Regions from separate parts of the Shewanella sp. A22 genome, predicted to be linked through region 1. Evidence: predicted binding sites of a transcription regulator. Region 1 holds the regulator's gene; each other region holds the start of a gene.
What was found. Region 1 encodes sigma-54, which starts transcription at its own class of promoters, with help from an activator protein. Its sites were predicted from a motif close to GTTGGCACGNNNNTNGNNT; they were not measured.
Positions count from the first base shown of each region.

Region 1 (7,582 bases):
CTCGGTACTTCAAAAGCGAGTCTAATTGATCACATTTAGCAGGACAAAGATCTGTTTGATAATTGTTTATTGTCCCTTGTAGAAGTGATGGCAATTATTTGTGTAGCACTATTAACATGAATATATGACTTTTTATGTTCACCAACTTTATGATCTAGATTGCTGATAAAAAAGAATAATGGTTAATCAGTTGTTGGTGACATTTTTGATTTATATGGAGTATGTGTGCTGTTGTTTAGGTGGGTAAATACAACAAATTGCATTTAAGGTTAGAGATATCAATCAGCAACATTCATCAAATTTAGCATTAATAAGATCACACACAGCATTTAATGCCACTTCTGCGTCGGGACCTTCAGCGGTTACTGTCATCATTTTACCTATACCACTTTCAAGCATTAATAAGCCAAGTACACTTGCAGCACTGGCACTTTTGTCACCCTGAAGCAAGGTTATGCTAGCATCAAAATCAGCGGCTAAAATGGCGAGTTTTGTCGCCGCGCGTGCATGTAAACCTAATTTGTTTGAAATGGTCACTTGGCGTTCAAGTTTGATCATTGACACGATCCTATGCTCACTTAGTTATTAGTACCACTGATATTTAACTCCCTGTGACGAGCATTAACCGTGTGTTTACTACCTTGCCTAAATCGTTTTGCTAATTGATCTGCAATATATACTGAACGGTGCTGACCACCAGTACAACCAATTGCGATGGTAAGATAGCTACGATTATTACGTTCTAAATGTGGCATCCAAGTTTCAAATAGGTTTTCAATTTGCCAAATAAACTTATTAACTAATGGCTGACGCCCTAAAAACTCCTGTACGGGTTCGTCTAACCCCGTAAATGGGCGTAGTTCTATTTCCCAATGTGGGTTGGGTAAAAAGCGTACATCAAACATAAAGTCTGCTTCTGTTGGCATGCCGTGTTTAAAGCCAAAAGACTCAAAGTTAATCACTAACTCTTTATCAACACTGCCTAATAAAATTTGCCTAACTTGGTCGCTTAATTCGTAGATATTCAGTGCTGAAGTGTCGATGTAATGGTCTACAATTTTTGCTATCGGCTCAAGTAAACGCCCTTCGAGCTTGATCGCTTCTTGCAGTGAAATGTGATTTTTAGATAACGGATGTAATCGACGAGTTTCGCTGTAACGTTTAAGCAATACTTTGTCATTGGAATTTAAAAAGAAGCTGATAATTTCAGTGTCGTTCTCAAGTAGTGCTAATTGGTCTTGAAGTACTTTACCTTGTTCTGCAATATTGCGTACATCAACGCTAATGGCAACCAGATCATTACTGCCTTTGAGCTGAGCTAATAATGCGCCAATGAGAGGTAAAGGCAAATTATCTACACAATAATATCCTAGATCTTCCAATACTCTTAAGGCTACTGATTTTCCTGAGCCTGAACGTCCCGATACTATGACAAGTTTCATGCAGTAATAACCTGATAAAGTTCTGTTGCGTCGTGAGTTTTACGAAGCTGTTTCAATATTTGCTTATCACTGAGCTTTTGAGCCATGCTTGATAATGTGCTTAAGTGTTGCTGGCACTGATCTGCAGGCACTAATAAAGCAAATAAAATATCCACGGGCTGCTTATCGATAGCATCAAAGGCTATGGCTTCTTCACATTTAATAAATATTGCGATGGGGTGATCGATGGTCGTTAATCGGCCATGAGGTATCGCAATGCCATTTCCTATACCTGTGCTACCCATTTTCTCTCTCGCTAAAAGGCTTTCAAAAACCTCTTGCGAAGACAGGGTTGGGTACTGGGCAGCAACTAAATCGCTGATGAGTTCCAGTACTTTTTTCTTACTGCCCGGTGTGGCACAGGTAGTGCATTCCGGCTGCAGGATGGTACAAAGTTCCATCGTTAGTGTTTTGTATACTTCTCTTTGTGTTTAATTACCTGACGGTCGAGTTTATCGATCAGGGCGTCTATTGCAGCATACATGTCAGTATTTTCTGACATGGCAAAAATCTCAGTGCCACTTAGGGTGATTCTTGCTTCTGCTTTTTGTTGTAATTTTTCTACATTGAGCACAACGTGTACATTATTGATCTGATCTGAGTGTCGTTCAAGCTTTGAAAATTTACCATGAACGTATTCACGTAAAGATTCGGTGATGTCGATATGATGTCCAGATAGATTTATATGCATTAAAAATCCTCCATTACCCTGTAGGTTATAAACTCTTACGTTGGTTTGAGGGCGGTATGAGCATTGCTTCACGGTATTTTGCTATCGTACGACGAGCAACGTTGATACCCTGTTCAGCCAGAAGTTGAGCCATTTTACTGTCACTCAGTGGTTTTTTCTGGTTTTCCGCTGCTACCAGCTTTTTGATAAAAGCACGAATCGCGGTTGATGAGCACTCTCCACCATCGTCGGTACTGACATGGCTAGAGAAGAAGTATTTTAGTTCAAATAGGCCCCGCGGGGTATGCATATACTTTTGTGTTGTTACTCGTGAAATGGTTGATTCGTGCATTTCTACAGCTTCTGCAATATCATTTAATACCATAGGCTTCATGGCTTCTTCACCATATTCAAAAAAGCCTTGCTGAAATTTTACAATGCAGTTTGCCACTTTGAGTAAAGTCTCATTACGACTTTCTATACTTTTTATAAACCATTTAGCCTCTTGCAAGTGGCCACGTATAAATTGGCTGTCAGACGGATTTTTACTGCTTTTCGCCATTGCTGCATATTGCTGATTAACACCAATTTTTGGCATATTATCTGGATTTAATTCTACTACCCAACGGCCATTTTTTTTAAACACGGTGACATCAGGAATGACATACTCATCGTCGACGGCTGTAATGGATAATCCTGGGCGAGGATTGAGTGACTGGATTAGTGCTATGGCATCACGTAATTCATTTTCTTTTAACTTCGTTTTGCGCATTAACAATCTAAAGTCACGTCCAGCAATTAAGTCTAAATAGTCTTTAATTAATAGACGAGCATTATCAATATGGGGGGTGGTATTGGAAAATTGTGCCAATTGAATTAATAGGCATTCACTTAAGTCACGCGCTGCTACACCAACAGGATCAAAGTGTTGGATCCGTTTTAACACCGCTTCAACTTCGTCGAGTTCAACATTTTCATCCCCCATAGCTTCGAGGATATCCTCGGTATTTTGGGTTAAATAGCCTCGTTCATCAATCGCATCAATAATTGCGGTGGCAATGGCAAGATCGGTATCGGAAAACGGTGTGAGGTTTTTTTGCCATTCTAAATGTTCATAAAGACCCTCGGTGGTTTCACCTTGGAATGGCATGTCATCATCACGCATACTAGCGCTACCAGAACCTGACATAGGAGAAGCGGTATACACTTCATCCCATGTAGTATCCATTGCAAGATCATCCATTGTTTCTTTGGTCATGGACTCTGCTGTATCGACAGTAGAGGTGTCTTTTTCAATGTTGACGATGCTGTTGTCACTAAAGTCTGTATCTGCTTGATCTCGACTTTCTTTGGCTGTGTCCTTTGCATCAGAAAACTCATCTTCTATTTCAAGCAATGGGTTTGAGTCTAATGCTTGCTGGATTTCTTGCTGTAGCTCCAATGACGATAACTGCAGTAGGCGAATAGCCTGCTGCAGTTGGGGGGTCATGGTTAAGTGTTGACCCATTTTGAGTTGGAGTGACGCTTTCATTTACCGCTTATCCCTAGATGATTTTCATAAAATGACAATCTCGAAAAACTGTTATGGATTATCACGTACATCAATGACACTTATAGCTATTTAGATATCGTTCAACGAAATGAGTTAGATAGGTTAAAAAGCCACTAAAGTAACTATAGCTTGAATTGTTCACCTAAGTACACAGCGCGAACTTGCTGATTGCTTAATATCTCATCAGGTGTGCCTTCGGCGATTAAATTACCTTGGCTAACAATATAGGCCCGTTCACAAACATCGAGTGTTTCACGTACATTATGGTCGGTAATCAATACCCCCAGCCCACGGCTTTTAAGCTGTTGGATAATTTTTTTAATGTCGATAACCGATATTGGGTCGACACCAGCAAAGGGTTCGTCGAGCAAAATAAATTTGGGGTTGGCTGCTAATGCGCGTGCAATTTCAACTCGGCGTCGTTCACCACCCGATAACGACATACCTTGACTGTCTCGAATATGAGTAATATGAAACTCTTCCAATAAATGTTCGAGTTGTTCAATACGCTGGTCTGTGTTGAGTTCTTTACGAGTTTGCAACACAGCCATAATATTGTCATATACTGTCAGCTTGCGGAAAATACTGGCTTCTTGTGGTAAGTAACCAATCCCTTTGCGGGCGCGAAGGTGCATAGGGTCGGCGGTGAGGTCATCATTATCAATTAGGATCCGACCTTTATCGCTTTTGACTAACCCAACAACCATATAAAATGTGGTTGTTTTACCTGCGCCATTGGGGCCTAAAAGACCCACAATTTGGCCCGTTTTAACCGTTAAACTCACATCTTTTACAACTTGACGGGCTTTATAGCTTTTAGCTAGATTTTCAGCGGTTAAGGTTATTTGGGTCATTGTTTGATCTGCTTGTTTACTGGAATTTCTGGGAGCTTTTGTTTTGGTGCTGTTTCGTCTTGGAAATTCTCAGGTTGAATAATAGTGATTACGCGATCTTGGCCTTTGCCAGTACTTTCTGCAATCAGCTCTTGAGCATTGATGTTGTATTTAATTCGATTACCTGTAACTTGGCTACCGGATTGATCAAGTTTGGCATTACCGGTTAATGTGAGTGTGGTAGTGGCAAGATCATAGGTTATTTCGTCAGCGCTAGCGGTACCAATTTGACCATCGTCTAACTCTTGTGAAAATGTGGCTGGTTTTCCCGTGGCGATAAGCTTTTTACTTGTGCTATTTTCAGGGGTGAACGCTCGTAGTTGATCGGCATTGATAGTAATGCTGCCTTGCACAATTTTAACTGGACCATTAAAAACGATTTGGTTATTTTTAATGTCAGCAAATTGGCTCACCGCGGCAATTTTTAACTCTTGTTTAAGATCATCTTGTTTTGCCATTGCAGGCAAACTCAGCATGCAAAGAATGCCACTTAATAGTATGACGTTGGCGTGAGTATGGAGACGATTAATGTGGCTCATATATTCCTTCTACCTGGCTGAGTAGCGATAGTTTTTGCGAATTCAAGTCAGCATGTAAACCTAAACCTTGAATAATAAACCCTTTGCCTTTGATATACACCATCTCTTTTGAGGTGCCGATCATGGTGGTTAAATCCACTGTAACGGCTTGGGTACTCAGTGACTGCAGGGGTTCTTCTATATCAATGGCATCAATAATAACATTATTTTTTAAGATGACTTTGCTGGTATTTTTATTCAATTGCCCTTGGTCGGCACTTAGTTGCCACTGTGCTTTACCATTTTCAGGGTAGATGAGGTATATCGGTTTGGTAAAATGAGTAATGTCACTGGATGCATAATGTTCCATGTGTTCGGCACTGACTCTACTTGCGATGAAACCTTGTTGGTTAAATTCTGTGGTACGTAGGTCATCGGCAACAAAGTCGGGACGCTCAATACCGCGTATTTTTATAGAGTTCATTTCGCTACGTTTGACTTGTGCTTGCCAGTACAACATAAAAGCAAGCCCAAAAAAAGCAACAATACCTAGCGTGATCCTATTCATATACTCATACCATGAGCACTGGAAAATTTATCTTGGCTCAATAATAGTAAGTCTGTAAGTTCTCGTAGCGCCCCATGTCCACCATTTAATGTGGTTGTCATATGACAATGTTGTTTAACAAAAGGATGACCGTCTGCTACACATACCGCAAGCCCAACGGTTCTCATTACGGGTAAATCAACCATGTCATCGCCAATATAAGCGACTTCGTCGGCGTTAACATTATACAGAGATAGTAGTTGCTCAAAAGGCGAAAACTTATTATCAATACCTTGATAAATGTGCTTGATGCCTAGTGCTGTCATACGGTTTTCGACTATTTGTGATTTACGTCCGGTGATCACGGCAACATGAATGCCGCTAGTGAGAATAGAGCGGACTCCGTAGCCGTCACGGGTATGAAAGGCTTTTAGCTCTTCGCCAGCATTACTGAGATAAATACGTCCATCTGAAAATACTCCGTCAACATCACAGATTAACAGTTTAATTTTTTGAGCGCGTTGCCAAATATCATCGCTGATAGGGCCATAAAATCCTTGGTGAAACGAGGTTGATTCTGACATGGTTAAATCACTCCTGCTTTAACCATATCGAGCATGTTTAGTGCGCCGATCGGTTGGTGTTTTTCATTGACGACAATCAATCCGTTGATGCTTTTTTCATCCATAATTTGCAGTGCTTGTGCTGCTAAAATCCCAGCAGGACAGGTGACACAGTTTTGGGTCATCACCAGGGCAATTGATGTGGTTCTCAGATTGACGTCTGCATCAATGACTCGACGCAAATCACCATCAGTAAAAATCCCCACAAGTGTAGCGGCGCTATCTACGACTGCGGTCATACCGAGGCCTTTTTTAGAAATTTCATAAAGTGCGTCAGTAATACAGATATCATTATGGACGATAGGTAAATCATCACCTTGATGCATAACATCGTCTACTTTTAATAATAATTTCCGTCCAAGCGATCCACCTGGATGCGATAAGGCAAAATCATCGCGGGTAAAACCTTTTGCTTGTAATAAAGCAATGGCTAACGCATCCCCCATTGCTAATGTTGCTGTCGTACTTGAGGTTGGTGCCAATCCGAGTGGGCAGGCTTCTTCTTGTACTTGAATGCATAAATGGATTTTAGATAAGCGTGCCATATTAGAATCTGGTTTGCCTGTTATCGCAATAACGGGAACGCCCATTCGTTGTATTACTGGCATTAATGTGAGTATTTCGCTTGATTCACCAGAATTAGATATGGTAAGTACAATATCATTTTTTGCTAAGGCGCCTAAATCGCCATGGCTTGCTTCGCCGGGATGTACAAAAAATGCTGGGGTGCCAGTACTCGCAAACGTCGCAGAAATTTTATTGCCAATATGGCCCGACTTCCCCATTCCCATGACAATGACTTTGCCTTTGCATTGCAATATGAGTTCACATGCTTGGCCAAACTCAACCGAATCCACATATTGATACAAATTATCTAAAGCAGCTTTTTCAATATCAATGACTTTACGACCCCATTGACGAAATTGAGTTTGATTTACCATTCGAATCTCTCTTTTAGCTTAATTTTTACCTTTATGCTCCAATCTAATGAGATTGAAATACAACAAATTGGTACGCGATAAAGGTGATTAATAATAGTGCACCATGCCAACGAGTCAGTTGTTGCTTAGTTCCACTGGATAACACTAAAACGGCTAATGCTGCACTGGTGCCCAATACCATATAGAAGTCTCTGCCACTGGCTGAGGCATCAATTTCACCCGGTGCAATCAGTCCAGGTAACGCTAGTACGGCAAGAATGTTAAATAAGTTCGACCCAACAATATTCCCTATGACAAGGTCGTGTTCTTTTTTTATTACGCCTGCGATACAGGCTGCTAATTCGGGGAGGCTTGTTC
Region 1 covers NZ_JBSQBN010000094.1:10,925-18,506, reverse strand. The annotation lists gene ACWXWT_RS15315 (HPr family phosphocarrier protein) at 283-558, opposite strand; gene rapZ (RNase adapter RapZ) at 579-1,442, opposite strand; gene ptsN (PTS IIA-like nitrogen regulatory protein PtsN) at 1,439-1,882, opposite strand; gene hpf (ribosome hibernation-promoting factor, HPF/YfiA family) at 1,885-2,172, opposite strand; gene ACWXWT_RS15295 (RNA polymerase factor sigma-54) at 2,198-3,682, opposite strand; gene lptB (LPS export ABC transporter ATP-binding protein) at 3,826-4,557, opposite strand; gene lptA (lipopolysaccharide transport periplasmic protein LptA) at 4,554-5,135, opposite strand; gene lptC (LPS export ABC transporter periplasmic protein LptC) at 5,122-5,682, opposite strand; gene kdsC (3-deoxy-manno-octulosonate-8-phosphatase KdsC) at 5,679-6,245, opposite strand; gene ACWXWT_RS15270 (KpsF/GutQ family sugar-phosphate isomerase) at 6,248-7,225, opposite strand; gene ACWXWT_RS15265 (calcium/sodium antiporter) at 7,269-7,582, opposite strand, start outside.

Region 2 (7,582 bases), on a different contig from region 1:
CTATCTTTTTTGACTTTACACCCAACTGCCCACGCTACAGTAATCGCGTCATAAAAACACTATTAGGATCAAGCTGATAATCTGCAAACGGTCCACAATAATCAAACCCATGTCGCGCATATAAACGCCTTGCTTGATCAAAAAAGTCCATCGAACCCGTTTCCAAACTCAACTGCTGATAACCTCGAGACTGTGCGACTTCCAGAATATGCAATAACAATGCGGATGCTATACCTCGATTTCTTGCTGCTGCAGCCGTTCGCATAGACTTAATTTCACCATGGGTTGAGGTTAACTGTTTTATCGCTACACACCCAAGCACTATTTTATCTTGTTTGGCACACCAAAAAGTAATTGATGGATGTTTTAAAGCGTCAATATCTAAGGCATGAACACTGTCTGGTGGTGACGTCGCATACATGTCAGCCAAGTGCGCTTGCAATAACTCAATCACGCCAGAGTCCTGTAAATTATCAATCATAATATCCATTTACCCAAGTCTCCCTCAGAGCAATAACTGTTACGATATCGAAATAATAAACACTTAACAGCGTCAATTCAACTGCTGAAACACTAATTTTTATATTGCGGTTTAATCCGTTGTTTATATAAGGCTGTTAATTGACAACACTGAATAAAAAAGTGCCCACCATAAAATAACTTTTGTCATATTGATTCAAAAAAGTTGCTATTAGACTTCACATTATTAACAACCGCATTCAAATTTAATAATCTTGACAACTAAAGTAATAAGAATTTTTATTGGGCCTCAATTTAAAAACACGTTTTGCAAGTACATCATGCAAAAATAACACATGATGTACTTACCATTAACGATTATATTATTGTTCTATTTTTCTGACTGTCTACAACGGTTTTTAAAGGTAAAGCCCATATGCTATTTCGCTCACCATAATAAACACGTTGTTTCGTTTTAACCGCGGAATAATAAAATGCACCGGCAAAAAAAAGTGCAACAAGTTCAACTATCATATTCGATAAATATACCGGCCTCCATAAACCTAAACTCGGTACAATGAGAGAAATGATTGACGTTATTGGTATCAATAAACAAGCTATCGATAAAAAATATTGCAAGTGAATAGCACTTTTAGCGGCTCCACGAACAAAACTGTAAATTAATGCTGTAAAAAATACCACATAATAACATATCAGATATTTATTATTCACCTGCGGACTATCTAAGTACAACCATTTACTTGACAACATCGTTAATACAACCGCTAATACGGATCCCAAACACATTCCTATTGTTAGTGACGCCATAAAACGGCTAGATCGACTTTGTTGCGGTTGCTTTTTACGGCGTTTTTCTAACCATAATAAATTCCCACTGTAAAATAGAAATGCACCTAATAAGCCCAAGGTAAAGTATACCCAGCGGCCTAAATCACCAGCATACCCACCAAAATGTAAGGAAAAAAAGCTAACAACTAAGGGAGTGTAAATATCATTATCTTTTAACGGTATACTACTGTAGCCGACATCTAAGGTATAAGGATTCATATAAATGAAATCACCAGAACTCACACGCATCATTTCATGTTCGTTAATAATGGTAATACCGACAACGGGGTTGGCTGTTGATAAATCAGCAAACGCCATTGATTCGACACGATAACCATCTGTCATTTCATTTACTTTATTTAAATAAGTAGAAATAGGTGGTAGTTGCTCAATAGAGTATTCAATTGTGGGCCTTTCACCTCGTTCGAACATTGGCTCATCACCATAAACTAAGCTTAAACCACCATAGAGAACATCATGAAAAGCAAATACGATAACCGTCCAAGCAATAATTAAATGAAACGGTAAACTCACAATGCCTACTAAGTTATGACTATCCAGCCAAAAACGATTCGCACCTTTATTTTGCCGTATTGCAAAAAAACTGTTCACTAATGTTGGCAATAAAAAAATAACACCTGACACTAATGCTAAAAAATACAGTACCGATGCCGTGCCTAAAACGAGTACGCCTAGATCTTCATGTCCAACCTTGCCCGCAATACCAGCGGTACGATGAAGCATATCAATCAACTCTCCGAGATCGTTTGTTGGGTTAACTTGCGAAATTAACTCACCATCTTCAGATAACGTTGCTTGCCTCATAACATTATGCAAATGTAAACCACGACCACCACCTTGCTCGAACCATGTGAGTGGCGATAGCTGTTCATTAAAATTTACAGTAAAACCTTGCTTTGCTTTATCAAAGTTTAATGATGCTTGTAAAATTAACTTATCAAACTGATCTGTTGGTATTTGTGGTAACTGATGACTTGGAGGTGTTGCCCATTGTGTTATTTCATGCTTAAACATCGTCAGTGAACCAGCATAAAAGCCTATAAAGAGCACTAAACCAGCAATAATTCCAGTCCATGTATGGATGGATTGGTATGTACGTAGAATATCGCCGCGAACTCTCATGATAGCCACCTTAGGAAAAAGAACACGCTATAAACAATAATATTTGCTGACGCTAAGTAAATGATGGCATTCATCCCCGTTCTAAATAAATAACTGAATGTTAATACTAATAACCAAATTGGACTTATCATCCACATATTAAATTGCACTTTTACTGGGGCATCAATACCGCCATAGCCATACCATGCAAAGAGACCAACAAAGGCATAGGCCAAAGTTAAGCCAAATATTGATCCCGCTATTGTTTTTAGCCACCAATGAGGCTGAATTTTTTCATCTGCAGTGAGCCGTGCCATTAATAGCCCCTTTTCTGTTTAGTTATATGTCTATTTATACTTAACAAAGGAATACATATAAGCAGTATGGTAAGTGTAAATAACCAAATAAAGACTGCAGCACTAATAACATAGAGTTTTAACCATATTAATAATGCAACAAACCAACAAACTAATGTTCCAATACGCCAGCAGCTTGGCAAAGTTTTTTTAATTAAACCTTGATTCTTATTGCTTAAATAAATAAGCAATGTACCAACAAATGATAATATTAACGCCAAAATCGGCCACATTTTAACAAATCCTTTAAATAGATAAAAACTAACTTACTCAACTAAATAACCATGTAACAAATAAAATAAAAAATCCCATATATTTAATTACTGGTACTGATAGGCCGAGAAGTAATCAATTGACAATTCTCGACCTAATTTATTAACATTTATGCCTTAACATATAATGTTATTCCATGATTAAAAGCCCATCTTCATTTTAATAGCAAAGCTGCGAGGTTCACCAATACGCAAAGCACCATAAGCATCTCCAGCGGCCCAAAATTCCTCATCTAATAAATTATCAACCGTTCCGATAATTGTTAATGAATTATCATTGAGTGTTGTGGTATAGCTAACTCCGGCATAAAAAATATTATATGAAGGCAACTCCCAATTATTATTAGAATCTAACGTTGTCTTGCCAAAATGTTTAGCTCCTAAATTGAGGGTCAAGCCTGGTAACGTATCTACATCATAATTAGTCTGTAAACTTAACTGTTGATTAGGCGTACCAGCAACGTCATTACCTTCTACTGCGGAATTGGTCTTATCGTATTCAGCATTCAATATCATTAAATCACCATATAACGATAAGTTATCTGTGATTTCCAATGCACCACTAAATTCGAGACCCTGGTAAATGCTTAGGCCATCTTGAACTAAATAATTATCATCTGTAACAAGTGTAGCGCCCCGTTCGATTCGAAAGAGTGCAGAGGTAATAGACCAGCCATCACCTGCGGTTTTAACACCTACTTCATATTGTAAACTTTCTAATGGTGGCAACATCTCATCGGCATTAGCATAAGTCTCACCAACAAAAGAAGTCACTCCCTCAAAAGATTCAACATAGCTTACATAATAAGTCGTATTAAAATTTGGTTTATACATTAATGCAGCCGTGGGGCTTACTGCACTGTCGTCATTATAATCTTGGAATGAAGAGAAATACTCACTCGGAGTGTGTTCAATACTGTTTGACCTGATGCCTAGCAACACTTCCCATTCATCGGTTAAAGCAATAAAGTCACTTATAAATACTGACTGTTGCTTGTCAACCCATGCCATAGAGAGATCATCTTCGAGCGTAGATTGATAACGAGGGAGGTCTACAGGATCGTACAGATTATCGGTTGCATAACCCCAAGTGACTTTACGATTTGGATCATTTCGGTATGTTGTCGACTCTTGATAAGCCATACCAAATAGCAGATTATGATTAATGCTTCCAGTCTCAAACTCACCGTTGATGACACCCTGAATTTGCTTATAATTAACATCAAAATATTGATCGTACAGTGCGATATCAATGTCACCATCACTGCTTGTTAAATCTGCTAAAGTTTTCACCCAACGAGTTTCATTCTTTGAGTAGTCATACTCAAGGCGAGCACTCCAAGCTTCATTAATGTCCCAATTTAAGCTAGTAATCGCGATTAAATTTTTGTAATCATCGAAGGTCCCGTCTGCACCAATACTGCGGTTTCCACTAACGGTATCAGGCAATGGCTCACTGCTATCAAGCAGATTGTCCATTGTTGTCCAAGAGTTTTCAGTTAAACGATCACTGTAAATAAGATCGACCGTCCAAAAAAGTGAATCGGTTAATTGCGCGTCAAACGCTATTGCAGCCGTCTCGCGGTCAATTGTTCCATTATCTAAATAGGTATCCCCAGCCTCTTTTACAAGATTAACCCTAAAACCATAGTCGTCATTATTTCCCATACGCGTGCTTGCATCGACATGGGCACTAAATACACTATCGCTTCGCATACCAACATCGACGGTCAACTTATGAGCCACCGCTTTTTTTGTCTCATAATTAACTACGCCTCCTGGTGCAGCCATACCATACATAAAACCAGTTGCGCCCTTTAATAGAGTGACTTGTTCAAACGCTTCATATGGTAGTTCTCCACTAAAATTATTGATGGACATACCATTAATTTTAAAACTATTTGTATAATCTAACGGCAAACCACGAACACGTATAGTTGACCCAAAAGTACTGTAGGCACTGCCATCTACAGAAACAGAAGCTTCTCGACTAAATAAACTATCTAATGTATTAACTTGACGAATTTCCATGTCTTCTAGCGAAATAACGTCAACCGAAAAAGGGGTTTCCAACACGGTTTTATTGCCTAAGGCTCCACCATTATTTTCAGAACTAAGCTCTGTTAGCTTGTGTCCTACCACACTAATTTTTTCAATATTGCTTTTCTCTGCATCGACATTTTCAGCGGCTAACGTTGAAAAACTATTGAACGATAATGCAGAAGCGCATAAAACTGCCAATTTACATTTATTAAACTGTAAAGTATTGATTTTCATCACATGTTCCATTTTGTATTATATAAGATAACCACGCATCTAAATAAACGTTCCCTTTACTTATCAATTCCAAGGGATACAAAAACATTACGCTTAACAGTAATAATTATCAATTGCATTTACAATTAGAAAAAGCTTATTTACTGAATTGATAAATGATGAACATTGACAGAATATGGGGTTGATTTTATATCGATTTATTCTTTCAATTGATTAACGAACTTGATCAAATAATGGCAAAGATTGTTAATGCTGACCCTCTTAGGTCATTCCTTTGTTATCCGAATGATTGATTTCGTTTTGCTAATCCAACAAAACATTTTCAAAAAACATAGGATGATATATCAACTTTTGATTTGCTTAACTAGTAAAGTTCGGCACTTTCAAGCGGACTAGATTGGTAAGCCTTAAAACAATAGACACTTCATAGCGTTATTCTTAGTCCAAAGTTTGGTTTACTAAATAATTGAAAGATAACCGTAGGCTAGGCCTACATTTATATAATCTGCGCGTTTAATGACACTAGTTCGTTAATTGTCATTTATACAATTAATTGTCATTTTAACAGCTTAACAGCAGTGTCTAAATGACATGATTATTTTACAAAAAATCTAATTAAACTTATTTATCAAAGACTTAACTTATTGGCACGCCACCTGCAACAACTAAGTTAACTTTTGAAACTTTATCTTCGAACTTTAACTTTTAATTTATTACAGGTGTACATATGACAATTCACATTAAAAATAACATCGATTGGGTTGGACAACGTGACTGGGAAATATTGGACTTCCATGGTACTGAATATAAAACCACTAAAGGGACAAGTTACAATAGTTACCTTATCCGTGAACAAAAAAATGTCTTAATTGATACTGTTGACCATCGTTTCAGTCTGCAATTTATTCAAAACCTTGAGATGGAAATTGCTCTAGATAAAATTGATTATATTGTCATTAACCATGCAGAAGAAGATCACTCCGGTGCGTTAGCAGCTTTGATGGCTAAAATCCCTAATACCCCTATTTATTGTACTGAAAATGCTATCGACTCCATCACAGGTTTACATCACCATACTGAGTGGAATTTTAATATAGTCAAAACTGGCGATACCTTAGATATAGGTAACGGTAAGCAGTTAGTGTTCATTGAAACTCCTATGCTGCACTGGCCTGACAGTATGATGACCTATTTAACTGAAGATGCTGTGTTGTTCAGTAATGATGCGTTCGGGCAGCATTATTGCGATGAGCATTTGTTTAATGACGAAGTTGATCAAATTGAATTGATGGATCAGTGTTTACGCTATTATTCCAACATTTTAACCCCGTTTAGCTCACTGGTTACCGCTAAAATTAACGAGGTGCTGAGTTTTAACCTGCCCGTTGACATGATTGCCACCGCACATGGCGTAGTGTGGCGCGATAACCCAACCCAAATCATTCATCAGTATCTGCAATGGGCGGATAACTATCAAGAAGACAGAATCACCATTTTTTATGATTCAATGTCTAATAACACCCGCATGATGGCCGATGCTATTGCGCAAGGGATCCACGATGTTGACCCTGTGGTATCCGTTAAAGTATTTAATGTGGCTCGCCATGATAAAAACGATATCTTAGCTAACGTGTTCCGCTCGAAGGGTATTTTGGTGGGTTCATCGACGATGAATAATGTCATGATGCCAAAAGTCGCAGGAATGCTAGAAGAGATCACAGGCCTGCGCTTTAAAGATAAAAAAGCCGGCGCATTTGGAAGTTATGGTTGGAACGGTGGCGCAGTAGACCGTATTCACACCCGTTTTACGGATGCTGGATTTGAAACCATTGTCGGCTTGAAAGCAAAATGGCGCCCTGATGGTAAAGCGATGCGTGAATGTCGTGAGCATGGCCGTCAGATAGCCAAAAGCTGGGCATGGCATGATTTGAGTAATGTAAAATCCATTTCACCTGCGTCGCTAGCTAAGAGCGCTCAAGCGAGTGTAACCGCTAAGCCAGCTCCAACGTCACAGGAAACAAAACCTGCATGCGCAACCGCTACAGCAATTGATGATTCACAAAATATGCTCTGTACTGTGTGTAATTGGGTTTATGAACCAATACTAGGTGAACCAAATCAAGATGTTGAACCAGGCACTCCGTGGTGCAAAGTCCCAGACTTTTTCCTTTGCCCTGATTGTGGACTTGGTAAAGAAGTGTTTGTTCCTATTGCTGCAAGGAAAGTATCATGAATGCACCCATCATC
Region 2 covers NZ_JBSQBN010000036.1:25,657-33,238, forward strand. The annotation lists gene ACWXWT_RS08870 (GNAT family N-acetyltransferase) at 35-490, opposite strand; gene ACWXWT_RS08875 (PepSY-associated TM helix domain-containing protein) at 838-2,451, opposite strand; gene ACWXWT_RS08880 (hypothetical protein) at 2,448-2,747, opposite strand; gene ACWXWT_RS08885 (TonB-dependent siderophore receptor) at 3,200-5,335, opposite strand; gene norV (anaerobic nitric oxide reductase flavorubredoxin) at 6,063-7,568, shown strand; gene norW (NADH:flavorubredoxin reductase NorW) at 7,565-7,582, shown strand, end outside.
Region 2: norV (anaerobic nitric oxide reductase flavorubredoxin) is a predicted target of sigma-54. The motif match lies at 5,979-5,997, and genes of this name have one in related genera.

Region 3 (7,582 bases), on a different contig from region 1:
ACCGGCCGGATTAATAAAGTCTGTCATGGTGAGCTGACCAATAACCTGACTGGCTGCAGTGCCAGGAGTTTGCACAGACACTTCGCCTCCTGCAGATACGGTAATACTCGTTGCATCATCAGGGATTGTAATTGGAGGCTGGACAACATAACCAGAACCTGGCGTTACGATTTGACCGGTATCATCTAAGCTAAACTGACCATTACGAGTGTAAGCAGCAGTGCCATCTGGCATTTGCACTTCAAAAAATCCTGAACCTTCAATCATTAAATCTAATGAGTTGTCAGTGGTGAGCATGTTGCCTTGAGTAAACATCTTTTGGGTGGCAACAACCTTAGTACCCGCCCCGATATTTAACCCATTAGGCAACTTACTATTATCTGAGCTAATGCCACCTGCTTGATTAACCGTTTGATAAAGTAAGTCTTCAAATACCGCACGACTTTTCTTAAATCCAACAGTACTGGCGTTAGCCACGTTATTAGAAATAACCGCAATGTTGGTTTGCTGGGCATCGACACCTGTTTTACTTATCCATAACGCTGGATGCATAATAATTACTCCTAACTAATTCTCATCAAGGAAGTGGACGCTCGATCAATTTCTTCAGCGTTCTTCATCATTTTGACTTGCATTTCGTATTGACGCTGAATATCAATCATGGCGACCATTTCATGCACAGAGTTCACATTACTGCCTTCAACCGCACCGCTCTCAACTTCAACCCCAGGGTTATTGGGTGCATTACCACCTGCAATAAGCCGAAATAAGCCATCTTCACCGCGCATCAAGTTCTCGTTACCAGGATTAACTAACTTAATCCTCGCGACCTCTTCAACCACCTCAGCTGTCGCCCCTTGTGGTCGAACAGAAATGACGCCATTGGCTGAAATTTGTACTTTTTCAATAGGAATAGGTAACACAATAGGGCCAGAATCCCCCATGACCGGACGATTACTGCTATTCAATAACAAACCGGTACTGTCAAATTTCATGCTGCCTGCACGGGTATATGCTTCTGAGCCGTCGGCCGCTTGCACAGCAATCCAACCATCACCTTTAACGGCAATATCAAGGTCACGACCTGTCGTTTTAATCGGACCACCGTTAAAATTACTGCCAGGACTCTCAATCATAGAGAACACTCGCGTTGGTAAGCCTTCACCGAATGCCTGCATTGAACGGGCTTGGACCATGTCAGCTTTAAATCCATCAGTATTGGCATTGGCAAGATTATTAGCACTGACCGCTAACGCATTCATGCCTTGCTTTGCACCACTCATGGCAACATAAAGAAATTTGTCCATTTTTGCTCCGTCAAACTTTCTGCACAAACAATATACACAGAGAACAAGCAATCATCATGCCAAATGATACTTTGTATTTCATGGTGTTTTAATTAATTGAAATTTAATGATAAAAATGAATATAAAACGATTAACTTGTGTCAAAAAAATATCGATAAACAGAAGAGGAATATGAGTGAAAAATATAAAGGCAAGGTGTTGCCGTAAACGGCAACACCTATAATAACGCGTGGTTTAATTAACGGATCTGTAATACCGTTTGATTTAAGGTATTGTTCACTTCAAGCGTTCGCGAGTTAGCTTGGAAATTACGCTGTGCCGAGATTAAATCAACCAATTCGGTGGTTAAATCAACGTTAGATTGCTCAAGTGCTGAAGATTTAATACTACCAAATGTACCACTATTGGCTTCACCGGCTAATGCAGCGCCTGAATCTAAACTGGCTTTCCAAGACGTATTCCCCACCTGAGAGAGTCCTTGCTCGTTAGCAAAGCGTACTAATGCCACCCGTGATAACGGAACAGTTGAACCATTACTGTAACTGGCGGTAATCAAACCATCAGAACCAATACCAACATTGGTTAATCGGCCAACGGTAATACCGTCTTGACTCAACTCGGTCACTTCAAACGAAGAGGCATATTGGGTTGGATTATTAAATTTCACCGTAAGCGTTTGAGTACCATCTGCCCCAGGGCCTAAAGCCTCTGCACCACCAGCACCAAGTACCTCTGTAGTAATCGTAACGGGGTCACTGCCAGTATAAGTACCAGCAGAGTTAAACTTAAGCACAGCACCAGACCATGTTGTACCATCATTTGGGTCTGTTGCCTCTGCTCTACCTAAATTGGTGCCATCACCAGCACCGTCACCATCAGCATCAGTGTCATAAGTGCCTGCACCAGTTGCCACATTAACAGGGTCGCCATCTACAGCGTAAAAAGCCAACCAGTTACTTTCGCCAGTATAGGAACCATCAGTAGGCTTAATAAAGTAAGTGGTCATAATATGCGACTCACCTAGCGAATCATAAATAGTGACCGAAGTAGAGTTGTTAAAGGTATCAGAATCATCTGGATCAAAATTAGCAGGATCAAGTGCTGTTTCACCAACATCAAGGTTCATCTGCAAACCAACATTTCCGGTTTGCACTGGGCTACCCGCCTTGTCAGGGATCTTAATCGGTTGAGTTGTAGTTAAACTCACTGAAGTTGAGTTGCCATCTTCATCCACTGGGAAACCTTGTAAAAAATTACCCGCAGCATCAACCATATAATTATCTGAATCAACTTTAAATGCACCGGCTCTAGTATAAGATAAATCCTGCGTATCTAAGCCTGATGAAGTAACAAAAAATCCGCTACCACTTATCGCCATATCCAGCGAGTTGCTGGTAAATTGTAAGCTACCTTGATGAAACTGTTGGGCAACTTGCGTAGTGGTAACACCTCCACCCACTGTTGTTTTACTGTTTGCAAAAATAGAATTAGCATACACATCGGCAAATTCTGCTCTAGATTCTTTAAAACCAACGGTATTAACGTTAGCAATATTATTCGCGGTTGTATTTAAGTCTTTTTGTGCGGCAGCGATACCACTCAATGCAATGTTAAATGACATGTTTCACCTCTTACAATTAATTTGTTTATGACCACAGCCAACTGTTGTTGACGGTATTATGTTTCAGATACTGCAAGTACGTCAGATAACTTAATTCCACCGATTCCGCGTAAATTCAAAATAGCACCAGTTTCAACTGTGCCTAATGACACACTAGTAACATGAGCATATGTCGACACCGCTAAATCTTCAGATGTTCCATCCACTATACCACTGGCCTTAATGCTATAATCACCGGCTTTAACTGGCTCGCCATTTTTATCTAAGCCATCCCAAGTAACATCAACATTACCGCCTTCACTACCATCAACTTCAAAACTTCTCACTACCTGGCCTGATTTATCTTCAATTTTGACCATAATGGTTTCAATTGCAGACGGCGTGCTGATCACTCCGCTTATTTCAGTGCTTTCAGTTGAAATGGCACCTGTATCAGAAGGGATAAGCACTTTGCGACCCACTAAGCCAGAAGCCTGCAACGCTTGGCTAGAACTCATTACAGTATTCAAATTAAGAATTTCATCATTAAGATTTGAAATCCCATCTACTGTCGAGAATGATGCCATTTGCGCAATCATTTGATCGTTATCAACAGGTTCAAATGGATCTTGCATCGACAGCTGTTGACTGAGTAGAGCAAAGAAATCTTCTTGCTTTAACATCTGGTCATTAGCTTCAGGTATCACACTTCCTTCAGGTAAACGAATTCCATCAAGAAAAGGATTACCCGTAGTCGTGCTGGTCGTATTTGTCTGTACTGTACTCTTGGTCGACGCACTTGTATTAGATGCGCTACTGGATTGTTGCGGTAAAGACTGACTGTAAGCATTAACGAGGCTCATTGTTACCTCCTTGAATAATCATACTATTTACCCATCCTTAACGTCTGTTGCAACATAGATTTCGTTGCATCAGCCACCTGAACATTCATTTGATAAGAACGTGATGCAGAAATCATATCTGCCATTTCCTCCATCACATTGACATTAGGTTTATAAATAAAACCATCACCATCCGCCAATGGATGATCTGGTGAATACTCTTTCAATAAAGGTTTGTCACTTTCGACAATCCCTTTAACATTCACACCAGGTGAACTGTTTTGTTGACCATTAGCTTTTAGCATTTCGGCTTCAAAAACCGGATGACGCGAACGATAGGTTTGATCAACACTACTTGAGACAGAATCAGCATTCGCAATATTACTGGCAGTCGTATTTAAACGAATTGACTGCGCTGACATACCCGAGCCTGATACATTGAAAATATTAAATAAACTCATAATTAATCACCTCGCAATGCTTTGCGCATACCGTTAAATTTTCCTTCAAGAAAACCTAAAGACATCTGATATTCGAGTGCATTTTGCATAAATGCTGACTGCTCTTTCTGCGTATCAACCGTATTACCATCACCAGTATCAGCTTGATTTGGCACACGATACTGAACGTGTTGCTGGCTTAGAGCCGCTAGGTCAAAATGTTTATCTGTGGTTTGGCTCATACTTAAGCCTTTCTGATGCGTGCTTGCCGCTTGCATCGCAGAAGCAAAATTAACATCTTGAGCTTTATAATGAGGAGTGTTGGCATTGGCAATATTACTTGAAATCACTTCTGCTCTTTGAGCTCGTACGCCCAAAGAATATTGGTGAACACCTAATGCATTTTCGAAATTAATCGCCATAAAATTGCCTCCATCAACTAACTGATAGATTTAAAGCAAAGATGATGCCAACATTTCAACAAAAGGAGTAATAAAAAGGATAAATAAACATGCCGACGAACGCCGGCACATAGAACACAATAATCTATTGTTTTATCTAGGTTTTCTTTTGGTAATAAATACCAGGGTTGCAGCGGACCATATTAAATTCATCACTTAAGCCAGCAAGAGATTCTGACGCACCTAAAAATAAAATACCGTTAGGATTAAGTGCGGCAGCAAATTGCCGCAAAATCTTAGACTTTGCCTCTGGAGCAAAGTAAATCAGCACATTGCGGCAAAAAATAATATCGTACTTACCTAATAAGCTATAGCTTTCAAGGAGATTATGCGCTCTAAAATTCACCAAACGTTTTACAGTATCTTTTACTTTCATGTTACCCGAAGGCAAAGAATCAAAAAACTGACGCTTACGTTCTTCAGACAAGCCACGAGCTAGGGCTAAACCATCATACTCAGCATGCTTACAGCGCTCCAACATAGAAGGCGACAAGTCCGTTGCTTGAATGGCCGCACCGCCAGGCAATGCACCCGGTTTACGTTGCTGGTATTCTAACACAGTCATCGCCAACGAGTAAGGTTCTTGTCCAGAAGAGCACGCCGCCGACCATATTTTTAATGGACGACCAAGCTTACTGTATTCAGGCAATAGAGTATTATGCAGTAATTCAAATGGGTAACGGTCTCGAAACCATAAGGTTTCATTCGTCGTCATGGCATCAATCACTTCTGCACGTAATTGACGTTCAGTCGGTTTCATCGACTTTTTAACCACCTCAGATAAAGAAGGTAAATTATACTTTCCCATCAATGGTGCCAAACGACTACGCACTAAATACTGTTTATTCTCACCTAACACAATACCGCTATGCTGCTCTAAAAACAGCCTAAATTGATTGTACTCTGCTTCAGCAAGTGATTTATCTGTCACATTAACTTCCTAATATGTAAGCTTATTATGCTAAACCTCTAACATTTCATAATGCGAAGGGTTTATAAACTCAAATGTTTATTAACTGCTGCGGCTAATTCGTCGGGGTTAAACTTAGCAATAAAGTCGTTTGCCCCAACTTTTTCTACCATTGCTTGGTTAAACACACCACTCAAGGATGTGTGTAATACCACTTTTATGTTCTTTAATTTTGGATCATCGCGAATTTCGGCAGTTAAGGTATAACCATCCATTTCAGGCATTTCAATATCAGAAATAATAAGCGGAATTTCAACAGATACATCATCCATCTCGGTCGCTATTCGTTTCAGCTTATCTAATGCTTCTTTACCATCTTTAGCGGTATCTATCTGTAAATTTAAAGATTCTAATGAGCGAATAATCTGTTTACGTGCCACGGCAGAGTCGTCAATAACCATAATATGGTAATGCTGTTCTCTATCAATAGTTAACGTCTCATTGACTTCTTTACTGATAGCGGTCTTAACCGGTGAGATTTCATCAAGAATTTTTTCAACATCTAAAATTTCAACCAACTCACCTTCAATTTCGGTCACAGCCGTTAAGTATGAATAACGTCCAGCACCTTGAGGGGGTGGCATAATAGCAGCCCAATTCATATTAATAATACGTTCAACAGAGCTAACTAAAAAACCTTGAACACTTCGGTTATATTCAGAAATGATAATAAAGCAATTTTCAGTTGACGTCAGTGGACGACCACCCGTTGCTGCACTTAAATCAATAACAGAAATCGTCGCCCCACGAATATGAGCCACGCCTTTCACGAAACGATTTAATTTAGGTAAGGTTGTTAGCGGTGGGCATTGTAACACCTCTTTTACCTTAAACACGTTAATCCCAAACCGTTGACGGCCGTTAAGCCTAAACAATAGCAACTCTAGTCTGTTTTGCCCGACAAGCTGGGTACGTTTATTTACTGATTCTAAAATGCTCGACATAAAACGGCCTTGTAGTTAACTGTCACCCAAAAGGATAAAATCTGTTCTTTAACATTATAGTAAACCTTGGTTTAGCATAATACGGTTAATACATTTCTTACTGTTGTGCGGTTCAATGCACGATAAACCAACACCCATCTAGCTAGTGCCTATTGACCCTTTATATTGAACATTGTTCAACATAAACAGAATATCGTAATCAAAATCATAGTGACAAAATTTCGACGCTAGTGAGTACTTTGCCACAAATATTACTTTGTTAAAATAAAATGGCCCGGTTAAACACCTTTTAATGTCACTCTTACGCTGTTATTTACGGCTAAATCAATTGCTGCGGTTGTCAGCATTAAGCAATCCAAGTGAAGTATGATGCAGCCACAACCGTCTAAAAATAGCCCCTTAAGAAAGACCAATCTACGGAACCTTAAAGTGGGCATGCAATTTGCTTCAATCTACATAAATTACTATACACAACATAACGACACTTTTTTGACAAAAGGATAATGATATTATTATCTCATCAGTATCGTTAATTTGTTGCTTCATTTTGTATGCAGAGACCACTCGCATATTTTCCGTTTTTCAAAGTATAGGTGTATTCTGGCAAAACAAGCTAGTATCTTCATTATGAAAGTATTTTTTTTGTGTTTTTTGTGCTCAATAACTTATTCTTTGCCCGCATTTGCGAGCGAAGACATCACAACACCTACATTATCGACCATTTATGAGTTAGCTAAAGAGGTTGTCGCCAAGAAAATTGATGCCGACTCAAAGGCTAAAGTACAGATTACCCCACAAAATCTGGAAGGCAGAATAAGTCCGCCACGCTGTCATCCGCCAATTAAGGTCGAAATTGCCAGTGAAAGAGCCATTAGCCGAAACAACATGGTAAAAATAAGTTGCGACAGCCCAGACTATGACTACCCATGGCAAATGTACCTCTCGGTTAGAGTTGAAATACAATATCCTGTAGTGGTTGCGACCCAACTTCTATCACCAGACCAAATTATCGATCAAC
Region 3 covers NZ_JBSQBN010000026.1:20,803-28,384, reverse strand. The annotation lists gene flgG (flagellar basal-body rod protein FlgG) at 1-552, opposite strand, end outside; gene flgF (flagellar basal-body rod protein FlgF) at 564-1,307, opposite strand; gene flgE (flagellar hook protein FlgE) at 1,546-2,928, opposite strand; gene flgD (flagellar hook assembly protein FlgD) at 2,985-3,770, opposite strand; gene flgC (flagellar basal body rod protein FlgC) at 3,794-4,210, opposite strand; gene flgB (flagellar basal body rod protein FlgB) at 4,213-4,611, opposite strand; gene ACWXWT_RS06960 (CheR family methyltransferase) at 4,748-5,581, opposite strand; gene ACWXWT_RS06955 (chemotaxis protein CheV) at 5,644-6,564, opposite strand; gene flgA (flagellar basal body P-ring formation chaperone FlgA) at 7,192-7,582, shown strand, end outside.
Region 3: flgB (flagellar basal body rod protein FlgB) is a predicted target of sigma-54. The motif match lies at 4,645-4,663, and genes of this name have one in related genera.